One region of the Clostridium sp. SGI.024 genome, then DNA from elsewhere that is predicted to be linked to it. Evidence: riboswitches for the same ligand, from Rfam matches in the RefSeq annotation. Region 1 holds a riboswitch; each other region holds the start of a gene.
The links. Region 1 has a riboswitch for S-adenosylmethionine ahead of metH (methionine synthase). Riboswitches for the same ligand answer to the same signal wherever they lie in the genome.
Positions count from the first base shown of each region.

Region 2: another riboswitch for S-adenosylmethionine. It lies ahead of ACQRD5_RS04495 (methionine ABC transporter ATP-binding protein); the one in region 1 lies ahead of metH (methionine synthase).
Region 3: another riboswitch for S-adenosylmethionine. It lies ahead of metF (methylenetetrahydrofolate reductase [NAD(P)H]); the one in region 1 lies ahead of metH (methionine synthase).
Region 4: another riboswitch for S-adenosylmethionine. It lies ahead of metK (methionine adenosyltransferase); the one in region 1 lies ahead of metH (methionine synthase).

Region 1 covers NZ_JBNPON010000052.1:22,494-25,680, forward strand. The annotation lists gene metH (methionine synthase) at 1-1,824, opposite strand, end outside; SAM riboswitch class I at 1,894-1,992, opposite strand; gene ACQRD5_RS13060 (hypothetical protein) at 2,136-3,092, opposite strand.
Region 2 covers NZ_JBNPON010000008.1:68,678-71,864, forward strand. The annotation lists gene ACQRD5_RS04480 (hypothetical protein) at 1-88, shown strand, start outside; gene ACQRD5_RS04485 (HD domain-containing protein) at 170-814, shown strand; gene ACQRD5_RS04490 (DUF503 domain-containing protein) at 907-1,194, shown strand; SAM riboswitch class I at 1,276-1,418, shown strand; gene ACQRD5_RS04495 (methionine ABC transporter ATP-binding protein) at 1,508-2,539, shown strand; gene ACQRD5_RS04500 (methionine ABC transporter permease) at 2,539-3,177, shown strand.
Region 3 covers NZ_JBNPON010000002.1:62,144-65,330, reverse strand. The annotation lists gene ACQRD5_RS01135 (MraY family glycosyltransferase) at 1-509, shown strand, start outside; gene ACQRD5_RS01130 (GNAT family N-acetyltransferase) at 698-1,231, shown strand; SAM riboswitch class I at 1,290-1,403, shown strand; gene metF (methylenetetrahydrofolate reductase [NAD(P)H]) at 1,478-2,371, shown strand; gene ACQRD5_RS01120 (S-ribosylhomocysteine lyase) at 2,400-2,858, shown strand; gene ACQRD5_RS01115 (complex I 24 kDa subunit family protein) at 2,999-3,187, shown strand, end outside.
Region 4 covers NZ_JBNPON010000090.1:556-3,742, forward strand. The annotation lists gene yyaC (spore protease YyaC) at 1-83, opposite strand, end outside; gene ACQRD5_RS15865 (hypothetical protein) at 193-639, shown strand; tRNA gene ACQRD5_RS15870 (tRNA-Tyr) at 848-932, shown strand; tRNA gene ACQRD5_RS15875 (tRNA-Thr) at 952-1,026, shown strand; tRNA gene ACQRD5_RS15880 (tRNA-Tyr) at 1,033-1,117, shown strand; tRNA gene ACQRD5_RS15885 (tRNA-Val) at 1,139-1,214, shown strand; tRNA gene ACQRD5_RS15890 (tRNA-Thr) at 1,220-1,294, shown strand; tRNA gene ACQRD5_RS15895 (tRNA-Tyr) at 1,302-1,386, shown strand; SAM riboswitch class I at 1,605-1,711, shown strand; gene metK (methionine adenosyltransferase) at 1,810-2,985, shown strand; gene nagA (N-acetylglucosamine-6-phosphate deacetylase) at 3,023-3,187, opposite strand, start outside.

The DNA.
Region 1 (3,187 bases):
ACTTGGTATTTCATCATATATTTGAATCATTCCAGGATTTACGATTCCCATATCCATTCCATTTTTTATTGCATGATATAGAAAAACTGAATGCATTGCTTCTCTAACCCTATTATTTCCTCTAAATGCAAAAGATAAATTACTAACTCCTCCTGATACTTTAGCTTTAGGAAGATTTTCCTTTATCCATTTAGTTGCATTTATAAAGTCCACTGCATAGTTATTATGCTCTTCAATACCTGTTGCTATTGCTAGTATATTTGGATCAAATATAATATCTTCTGGAGGAAAATTTACTTTATTAACTAATATATCATAAGCCCTTTTACAAACATTAATTTTTCTTTCGTAATTATCAGCTTGACCAATTTCATCGAAAGCCATAACAACAACTGCTGCACCAAAATCCTTAATGATATTTGCTATTTTTATAAATTCTTCTTCTCCATTTTTTAAAGAAATAGAATTTACAATGTGTTTTCCTTGAATTGACTTCAATCCTTTTTCTATTACTTCCCACCTTGATGAATCTATCATTATAGGTTTTGCTGATATATCTGGATCTGAAGCTATTAATTTCAAGAAATTTTCCATTTCAAATTCACTATCTAGAAGTCCATCATCAAAATTAACATCTATAATTTGGGCTCCATTTTCCACTTGATTTTTAGCTATTTTTAAAGCTTCTTCATAATTTTTTTCTTTGATAAGCCTAGCAAATTTTGCAGAACCTGAAATATTTGTTCTTTCTCCTATATTTATAAAATTCATTTCTTTATTTGACTTAGTTACTTCTAACCCACAGTATACACTTTCTTTAATTACTTTTTTAATTTCCCTTGGTTTATATTTTTTAGCTACTTTAGATATTTCTTTAATATGCTCAAAAGTTGTTCCACAACAACCTCCAACCATATTTAAATATCCTTCCTTTAGCATTTCTTCTATATAAGTTGCTGTTACTTTAGGCGATTCATCGTAAAAGCCAAGTTCGTTAGGTAATCCTGCATTAGGATAAACTGAAATAAATAAATCTTGTGTTTCAGCAAGTTCTTTTATAAAACTCATTAATTCTTTAGCACCAAAAGAACAATTTAATCCAATAGATATGATATAATCATTTCTCATAGAATTTGCAAAAGCTAATATATCTTGACCAGATAATATTCTTCCAGATTTATCAGCAATAGTTCCTGAAATCATAATAGGTAAGCTATTCCCTTTCTCTTTATAAACTTCATTTGCAGCAATAATTGCTGCTCGTGCATTTAATGAATCAAAAATAGTTTCGATTAGTACAATATCTATTCCCCCATCTATCAATGCATTAACTTGTTCTTTATATGCTTCTTTTAATTCATCAAAATTTACACTTCTTAAAGTTGGATCCTCTACATCAGGTGATAAAGATGCCATTTTATTTGTTGGCCCAATTGATCCAGCAACATATCTTTTTCTTCCATCTTTTAATTCAAATTCATTACATAAATCTCTAGCAATTTTTGCACTCTCATAATTCATTTTATAAACTAGCTCTTCTAAATTAAAATCACGTTGTGATATAAAATTTGAATTTAAAGTATTTGTTTCTATTATATCTGCTCCTGCTTCTAAAAATCCTCTATGTATATTTTTTATAATATCAGGATTTGTTACACTTAATAAATCATTATTTCCTTTTAAAGCAAAGGGAAAATCCTTTAATATATCTCCTCTATAATCTTTCTCATCAAGCATATAGCTTTGAATATTAGTTCCCATTGCCCCATCTATAACTAATATTCTATTTTTTAAATCATCAATTATCTTAAATTTAGAAATCATTATAATACCCCCTTAAAAATAAAAAAATCTCTTTCAAAAAGAAGAGATTAATAATTTCATAATATATTTCTCTTATTTTTCAGATTTCTCTGTTGGATTTGGCACCACACTTAAAAAGTAGGTTGCTGGGCTTCATAGGGCCAGTCCCTCCACCACTCATAATAAGATTCTTAATTTATATAATTATATATTTTTTACGAGAATAAGTCAATTTTGTTCTTTTAAATTAAATAAATAATCCATTAAATTAAAGTAATGCTAAAATACTCTCAAAAGTATTATAACTTTGAGAGTATTTTATATTTTTATTATTATCTTAATATAGATTGAGCCATTCTTCTATAAGTATGTCTTATTCCTCTTATTGCAACAGATAATGTCATAATATTTTCTGGAACTGCCATACCAAAAGTTCCACAATCCCCTATATGTTGAATATCTGCTCCTGCCATCTTAGAATTTAAAGCAATTTGTTCTATAACTGATTTACTTGAACCTTCTTGTGATGTCCCAATTGTTGTCATTGCTAATGCACCATTATCATGTATCATAGAAATTATATCTTTTGCTAAAGATAAATCAAATCCTGGAACTGTACCAGGTGCTGGTATTAATACAACATCTGCTCCTGCATCTATAAATCCTTTTATAGTTTCTTCATCGTATATATTTCCACTACCTGCCCCATGCATTTTACCAGCTATAATTAATGTATCTTCTCCTAGTATTTCCTTAGCTAATTTTATTCCATTACATATTGTCTCAGCATTAACACCTGTATTTGGATTTCCTGTTATTACAATATAATCAAACCCATATTCTTTAACTTTTTTTAGACTATATTCATTTAATGTAAAACCTTTTTCATATGTACTTCCCTCTGGTACAGGTTCTAAATTTACTCCTATTAATCTTCCAACTAATTTCTTAATATTTTTTATATAATTTTTATCATTTAAATTTCTTTTTACACTTTCTTCATATACTTGTGCTATTTTTCCTAAATCATTTAATAAAATATTTCCTCCATCTATACCAAAGATAAATGGTTTTTCAAAATCAAAAGTATTTAATGTTAACATATCTGCACCAAAACTTGAAGCTAATTCTAAATTAGATACTTCTTTAATATATGGAGTATAACTTATTATACATTCAGACATAACTGTCCTTCCTTCAGATCCCTCAATGATTTCTCTTAATTCATTTTTATTAATTGTCTCAATATCTTTTGTTGTTAATTCAAAAATTCTTTTCAAGCAAATCACTCCTTTGTCTATTGCACATGTAATATTATACATTTATACTTATCAATTGTAAAAGATTAAACTATAATATAATTAAAAACTTTTATCCTATAAAA
Region 2 (3,187 bases), on a different contig from region 1:
TGAATTTTTACTATTTCAAGCTTCACTAATATTTGCATCAATATTAATTAGTAAATATGCTAATGATAAGATAGATAAAAGGTTATAAAGAGTATTTAATTTTTAATATACATTTAATTTTAAGATTAATTTACAATAATTATATATTTTACAACTAAGGGAGAATGAAATGGATAAAGTTTTAATGATAGAAAAGACTAAAGAATTTGTTAAAAAGAAATTATATGGAGAAGGAAGTGGCCATGATTGGTTTCATATAGAAAGAGTATATAACTTAGCTAAATATATAGTAGAAAAAGAAAATGCAGATTCTTTTATTGTTGAAATGACAGCACTATTACATGATATTGATGACTGGAAATTTTCAAAGTCTAATGATATTAATACCACAGTTACGGAGAAATTTCTTAAATCTATACAAGTAGATAAGAATGATATGGAAGCAATAATAAAAATAATAAAAACTATGTCTTATAAAGGTGGGGTTGTGGATTCAACCCAACATACAATTGAAGGAAAAATAGTTCAAGATGCAGATAGATTAGATGCTATAGGTGCAATTGGAATAGCAAGAACCTTTGCTTATGGAGGGCATAAAAATCGACCAATTTACGATCCATCAATAAAGCCTATGGATTTTAAATCCTTAGATGAAGTTAAAAATGCAGAAAATCATACAATAAATCATTTTTATGAAAAACTATTAAAATTAAAAGATTTAATGAATACAGATACGGCAAAGGAAATAGCAGAAAAAAGACATAAGTTTATGGAAGACTTCTTAGAGGAGTTTTATAGTGAATGGAACTTTTAAGTAATGATTTATTAATTAAAATTGTGCATTATTTCCCCTTCTTTTACTTATATTAATATAAAGAGTATAATATAAATAAAAGGGTGATAATTATGAAGGTGCTAATAATGACTATTAACTTAAGAGCTGAATGGGTTCATTCTTTAAAAGAAAAAAGGATGATAGTAAGAAGTATAACTCAAAAACTTAAAAATAAATTTAATATTTCAGTAAATGAAGTTGGTAATCAAGATATTCATAACTATATTACAATTGGTATATCAGGGATTTGTGCTACAAATGCACAATTAGATTCAATATATGAAAATATAATAAATTTTGTTGAAGAAAATACTGATGCAGAATTAATTAATATAAGAAAAGAAGTAATAGTATTCTAAATTTTTTAGCAATAGTTGTTGACATTTAAAGTTAATAAATGTATAGTATTACTATAAAATTTAATAAACATTTTTAAATGTTTCTTATCAAGAGTGGTGGAGGGACTGGCCCTGTGAAACCCAGCAACCTTTAATAGGTGTGATAGGCTTAATTTTTATTGAGCTAAATTACTCATATTAAGTTTGGTGCTAAATCCTGCAGCTTTAAAGCTGATAGATGAGAGAATAAATCAACAAGTGATATTTACACGCACTAGAGAATTTATTCTCCAGTGCGTTTTTTGTTTTTATTTAAGTTCTAGGAGGGACATAAATGATTGAAATTAAAAATTTAACTAAAAAATTTAATGATGTGGAAGTTATAAAAAATGTTTCTTTATCTATAGAAGAAGGTACGATATATGGAATAATAGGGCATAGTGGAGCAGGAAAATCTACTTTACTTAGATGCATAAATGGCCTTGAAAGTTATGAAGATGGCTCAATAAATGTTATGGGGAGAGAAGTTAATGAGCTTAAGGGATATGAATTAAGAGAATTTAGAAAAAAACTAGGTATGATATTTCAAGGCTTTAATTTATTAAATAGAAAAACTGTATTTGATAATATAGCCTTACCATTAGAGGTTTGGGGATTTGAAGAAGAATATAAGGAATATAAAGATAGTTTAGGGGATAAAAAACCTATTAGCTATAGAAGCTACAGAAGAAAAAGAATAAATGAAAGAGTAAATGAACTTTTAGATTTAGTAGGACTTTCTGAAAAAGCAAAAGTAAAGCCCACAAGCTTAAGTGGAGGACAAAAGCAAAGAGTTGCAATAGCAAGAGCTTTAGCATTAGAGCCTAAAGTTTTACTATGTGATGAAGCAACATCAGCCTTAGATCCAAAGATAACAAAGGATATATTAGCACTTTTATCTAAAATTAATAAGGAGTTAGGCATTACTATAGTAATAGTAACTCACCAAATGGAAGTAGTAAAAGAAGTTTGTGAAAAAGTTGCATTAATAGAAGGTGGAATATTAAAAGCAGAAGGAAAGTCAGAGGAATTATTCTTAAGACCTGGGGTATCATTAAAGAAATTCCTTGGAGAAGAAGAGGAAGATATTTTACCAGAGTCAGGTATTAATATTAAGTTATTCTTCCCAAGTACATCTTCAGAAAATGCACTTATAACAAAGATGGCAAGAGATTTAAATGTAGATTTTTCAATAGTTTGGGGTAAGCTTGAAAAGTTTAGAGAAGATATATTAGGTAATTTAGTAATAAATATTAATGAAAAAGATAAGGACAAGGTTATAGCTTATTTAGAAGAAAAAGGTGTAGTATTGGAGGTGCTTAAATAATGACAGAAATATTAATTGAAGGATTTAATAAAACCATAATAATGGTATTTTTCTCAACATTATTTTCAGTAATTTTAGGATTTATTCCAGCTATTATATTAATAGTTACAGCACCAAAAGGCTTAAAGCCTAATAAAACTGTTTTTAATACATTAGATACAATAATAAATATTTTAAGAGGTTTCCCATTTATAATTTTAATGGTAGCAATAATGCCACTTACAAAATTAATAGTAGGAAAATCTATAGGAACAACAGCAGCAATAGTTCCACTTACTATAGCAGCAGCTCCATTTGTAGCAAGAATTATAGAATCAGCTTTAAAAGAAGTAGATCCAGGAGTAGTAGAGGCAGCAAAATCCTTTGGTGCATCAAATACACAAATAATATTTAAGGTAATGCTTAAAGAAGCAGTTCCATCAATAATTTCAGGATTAACATTAACAATAATAAGCATAATTGGATATTCAGCTATGGCAGGAACAGTAGGAGCAGGTGGACTTGGAGACTTAGCAGTAAGATACGGTTATCAAAGATACCAAACAGATGTAATGATAGTAACAGTAATAATCTTAGTAATAATTGTACAAGTTCTACAATCACTAGGAAATTACTTATATAAAAAATTATCACAATAGAGAAATGAAA
Region 3 (3,187 bases), on a different contig from region 1:
TATTTGGAGTAACAACTGTTATTAACTGGTCAGATGGAATGGATGGACTTGCTGGTGGCTTGTCTCTTATATCATCTATCACCTTTGCAGGAGCAGCAATAATATTAAAACAAAGTGAATCTATTACTATGTCACTAATTGTTTCAGGAGTTACACTTGGATTCTTAAAGTACAATAATTATCCTGCTAAGATTTTTATGGGAGATTCAGGTGCAAACTTCTTAGGATTTATTTTAAGTATAATTGCTTTAGATGGAGCTTTTAAACAAGCAACTTTAATGAGTATATTTATACCAATATTAGCATTAGCAATACCGATATTTGATAATCTTTTTGTAATAGTAAAAAGATTTATTGATGGTAAGCCAGTATATCAAGCAGATAGAAGTCAAATTCATTACAGATTAGAATCAAAGGGATTTACGCCAAAACAAGTTGTAACATATATAAATATGGTTAGTTTAGCTTTTAGTTTAATATCAATTATTCTGTTGTTAATAAAAAGATAGGATTTAGTAGCTATGGCTAATGAAAAATTTGAAATGTAGAATTAGGGTGAAAATATTTATTAGTAATTGAAAATAAATTATATAATAATTTTAAATTTATATTTTTGATTTGGAGCTGTTTATAACAGTTCCTTATTTTATAATTTAAAGTGTAAAATATCAGAGTATTTATTTTAAGGGGGAGAATTATGTATAGGGGAAAATTAGTTAAGCTAAGAGCTTATAGGGAAGAAGATATAGAAAGAGCTGTAGAATTTATAAATGATGAAGAAACTAAAAAATTTCTAGATACCGCCATTCCTTTTCCAATTACTAAATGGCAGGAAGAAGAATGGATAAAAAGTAGGAAAAGTAATAAAGATTTCACTTATGATTTTGCAATTGAAGATTTAGAAACTGGAAAATATATTGGAGGATGCAGTATCAACCATTGTGATGTGAAAAATAGAAACTGTACCATAGGGATAATGCTTGGAGATAAAGATTACTGGGGAAGGGATTATGGTAGTGATGCTTTAAAAGTGTTAATAAAATTTATATTTGAAGAAGTAAATATGGATAAGATAAAACTTGGAGTATTTTCTTTTAATGCTAGAGCAATAGCATGTTATAAAAAAATAGGTTTTATAGAGGAAGGAATATTAAAGAAAGAATTATATAGAAATGGCAAGTATAATGATATTACACTTATGGCTTTATTTAAAGAAGATTACAAAGAATAAAATTTGAATATTTACAAAATTAAGAAAAAGACTTATAATATAAAAAAAGAATGAACAAAACTTATCAAGAGTGGTGGAGGGACTGGCCCTATGATACCCGGCAACCTACAATGTTAATTTTATTTAAATTAATTGTTTTATTTGTGTGGTGCTAATTCCTGTAAGATAAGGGTAATATATAGGCTATTTACGTACCTAAAGGTTATCCTTTAGGTACTTTTTTTAGTAATGAAAAGGGGGCAAGTTATGAATATTAATAATTTATTTAATGAAAAGAAGGTGGTTTTTTCTTTTGAAATATTTCCACCAAAGCAAGAATCAAATATAGATACTATTTATAATACTTTAGAAGAATTAAAAGGTTTAAGTCCAGATTTTATAAGTGTAACCTATGGGGCAGGTGGAAGCTTATCTAAAAATATGACTTGTGAGATATCTTCTATAATCAAAAATAAATATAAGATAGAGCCATTAGCACATTTAACTTGTATTAATTCTACTAAAGAGCAAGTAGATAAGATTTTAAATGATTTAAAAAAAGAAGGAATAGAAAATGTTTTAGCTTTAAGAGGTGATATTCCAATTGATTTTGATGGAAAAAGTGATTTTAAATATGCTAGCGATTTAATAAAGCATATTAAATTAAGAAATGACTTTAATATAGTTGGAGCTTGTTATCCTGAGGGGCATTTAGATAGCAAGTCTTATGAAGATGATTTAATAAATTTAAAGAAAAAACAAGAAGCTGGAGCAACGCATTTAATATCACAACTGTTTTTTGATAATGAGTATTTTTATAATTTCTTAGAGCAAAAAGAAAAGTATGGAATATCTATTCCAATTCAAGCTGGAATTATGCCTGTTATAAACACAAAACAAATAAAGAGAATAGTATCATTATGTGGTGCTAAAGTTCCAAATAAGTTTATAAAGATTATGAATAAATATGAATATAATCCAGAGGCATTAAGAGATGCTGGAATTGCATATGCAACTGAACAAATTATAGATTTAATATCTACTGGAGTTCAGGGTATTCATTTATATACAATGAATAACCCTTATGTGGCTAAGAAAATAAGTGAAAGCATTTCATCCATTGTTAATACTATAAATACTTTAGAAAATGAGGTAAATTAAATTTATAAATATAGTGGAGGTATATTGTATGGAAAAAGTTGAAAGTTTTGAATTAGATCATAGAATAGTTAAGGCACCTTATATAAGGAAATGTTGTTTGCTAGAAGGAAAAAATGGAGATAAGGTAACTAAGTTCGATATTAGATTTTTACAACCTAATAAAGAAGCTTTTGGAACAGCAGCTATGCATGGATTAGAGCATTTACTAGCTTATGAACTTAGAGATAAAGTTGAAGGGATTATTGATTTTTCTCCAATGGGATGTAGAACAGGTTTTTATTTAAGCATTTGGGGAGATAGAGATTCAAAGGAGATAAAAGTAGCTTTAGAAGCTGCTTTAGAAGAGGTTTTAAAGGCTACTGAAATTCCAGCTGCTAATGAAGTACAATGTGGAAATTATAGAGATTTATCTTTATTTGGAGCTAAGGAATATGCAAAAGAAGCATTAAAAAAAGGTTTTTCATTAAGTATATATGGAGAAAAATAAAAATATTTTTCATTGCATTCTAATTGTGAAATTAGAATGCATTTTTTTGTTTAACAAATACAAAATATGTGATAATATTAAATAGATAGAAAATTTAGAAAATTTTTAAAATTTCAAAAATATTTTGTGGAGATGATTTAATGGACAAGTGTAGTAAGTTCAAAGATTTAAAATCATTTATCCAAGAAGGAAACGATGATGAAAGCTCTTTAATTGCAGTTTTACATCAGGCTCAGAACCTTTATGGATATTTGGGAAGGGATGTGCAGGAATATATAGCAGAAATGCTAAATATACCAGTTTCAAAGGTTTATGGTGTAATAACTTTT
Region 4 (3,187 bases), on a different contig from region 1:
GTATTATCTTTTATATATTCTTTTATTTTATTAGCAATTTCCATGTAGGAATTATGATCATCATAATGTACTTTATGCTTCATTAAAATTCACCTCCTGATTATACCAATATATGTGGTAAGCAATTTAAATATAATAAAATGTATAAAAAAATATAAACAGGATAGTAATTAAATAAAGGTGGTGAACTATATGAAAAAGGTAATAATTTATATATTTACTATTATATTAGGTGCAAGTATACCTATTTATTTTTTACTTATTTGGGAGCCTCTAAAAAGTAAAGAGGTATTAAGTAATGAGATTTTTAGTGAAGATATAAATGAAAATAATACTTTAAATAAAAATAAAGATTTTATTAATGATTCTGTTGAAGTAGAAACTGTTTCATTAAAGCAAAGTATTTCAAATAGTTTATTTAATTATCTTGATAATGAGAGAAAAGAAAAGTTGAATGTAATTATGAAAAAATTATCTATTTTAGATTTAATAAAAATTAATGATTTTTTTATAGATAAAGACAACAAAGAACAAATAAAAAAAGGCGTAGAATTAGCTAAAAAGAGAATGAGTTCATCAGATTATGAAATATTTAAAGATATACTAGAGAATTCTATAAATTCAATTATTTTAGACTAAATTTAATAAATAAAATATAATAAATATAATTTTAAAAAAGATAATAGTATTAAATGTGAGGAAATGAAAGAAAAATAGAATAAAATAACTGTAATTCAGTTAAATGAATAAATATTAAACTTGAAATTAGTAAATAATAAATATATACTAGTCATTGTCAGTCGAGCGAGTAAAATCCAATGACTGAAAATAATAAAATAAATTTTATGGGGGAGTTCCCGAGTGGCCAAAGGGGGCAGACTGTAAATCTGTTACGTTTCGTTTCGATGGTTCGAATCCGTCCTCCCCCACCATTTAAATTTATTTGAATATGCTGGCATGGCTCAACGGTAGAGCAGCTGACTTGTAATCAGCAGGTTGTAGGTTCGATTCCTATTGCCAGCTCCAAAAAATGGGGGAGTTCCCGAGTGGCCAAAGGGGGCAGACTGTAAATCTGTTACGTTTCGTTTCGATGGTTCGAATCCGTCCTCCCCCACCATTTTAAATTTGATTTGTGTATGGAAGCATAGCTCAGCTGGGAGAGCATCTGCCTTACAAGCAGAGGGTCACAGGTTCGATCCCTGTTGTTTCCACCATATATGCTGGCATGGCTCAACGGTAGAGCAGCTGACTTGTAATCAGCAGGTTGTAGGTTCGATTCCTATTGCCAGCTCCATAAATAAGGGGGAGTTCCCGAGTGGCCAAAGGGGGCAGACTGTAAATCTGTTACGTTTCGTTTCGATGGTTCGAATCCGTCCTCCCCCACCAAAACAAAAAGTCGTATTTCATAAGAAGTACGACTTTTTGTTTGTTCATTTATTACGACTTTTTGAAATGAATAATAAAGATTAAGGGCATCTATAGTATAAATACAGAGAAGAAAAATAAGAAATATTTTTATAAAACAAATATTCAGAATAATATGTATTGTTCTTGACGAATAATTTTAAAAATGATATAATCTGAAAAGTAAAATTTGATATTAGTTCTTATCAAGAGAGGTGGAGGGAAAGGGCCCTATGAAACCCGGCAACCTACTTCATTCATTTGAGTGTGGTGCCAATTCCAGCAATATAATTTTGCAAGATAAGAAAAGTTATGATTTTTAACATCTCTTCTTATCGAAGAGATTTTTTATTATATAGCTAAATTTTTAGAATTAATATCAAAAAAAAGAAAGGAGATATTAATATGAAAAAATTATTTACATCAGAGTCAGTTACAGAAGGACATCCAGATAAAATTTGTGACCAAATATCAGATGCAGTCTTAGATAGTATCTTAGCAAAAGACCCTATGGCAAGAGTAGCCTGTGAAACTGCTGTTACTACAGGAATGGTTTTAGTTATGGGAGAAATATCAACTAATTGCTATGTTGATATTCCAAAGTTAGTAAGAGAAACTATTAAAGAAATAGGATATGATAGAGCCAAATATGGTTTTGACTGTGAAACATGTGCAGTTTTAACTTCTATAGATGAGCAATCAGGTGATATAGCTATGGGAGTAAATGAAGCTTTAGAATATAAAGCGGGAGAAAAGGATAATGTTGAAGCTGTTGGAGCTGGAGACCAAGGTATGATGTTTGGTTTTGCAACTAATGAAACAGAAGAATTTATGCCATTACCAATAGCTATGGCTCATAGATTATCAAGAAGATTATCAGAAGTTAGAAAAAACGGAACTTTAGCATATTTAAGACCAGATGGAAAAACTCAAGTTACTGTAGAGTATGATGATAATAAAGTATTAAGAATAGATACAATCGTTATATCAACACAACACAGCGAAGAAGTTTCTCAAGAACAAATTAGAAAAGACCTAATGGAACATGTAATAAAAGCTGTAGTTCCAGTTGAATTATTAGATGATAAAACTAAGTATTTTATTAACCCAACAGGTAGATTTGTTGTTGGTGGCCCACAAGGAGATAGTGGTTTAACAGGAAGAAAGATAATTGTTGATACTTATGGTGGATATGGAAGACATGGTGGCGGTGCTTTCTCAGGAAAGGATCCAACTAAGGTTGATAGATCTGCAGCATATGCAGCTAGATGGGTAGCAAAGAACTTAGTTGCAGCAGGGGTTGCTGATAAATTAGAAATACAATTAGCATATGCTATTGGCGTTGCTAAGCCAGTATCAATTGAAATAGAAACATTTGGAACAGGTAAGAAGTCTGAAGAAGAAATAGTTTCAATTGTAGAGAAGATATTTGACTTAAGACCAGGTGCTATAATTAGAGATTTAGACTTAAGAAGACCTATCTATAAGCAAACTGCAGCTTATGGACACTTTGGTAGAATTGATTTAAATCTTCCTTGGGAACAATTAAACAAAGTAGAAGAAATAAAAAAATATTTATAAAATATATAAATTAAGGAGCTGCTTAGGCAGCTCCTTTTTATACTAATACTTTTCCGCCAACTATTACATTTTTGATGTTAATATCTTCATCAAATAATAGTAAATCTGCATCATAGCCTTCTTTTATAAGGCCTTTTCTATCTTCAACTTTACAGTGTCTTGCAGCATTATAGCTAGCCATTTTAACAGCTTCATATAATGG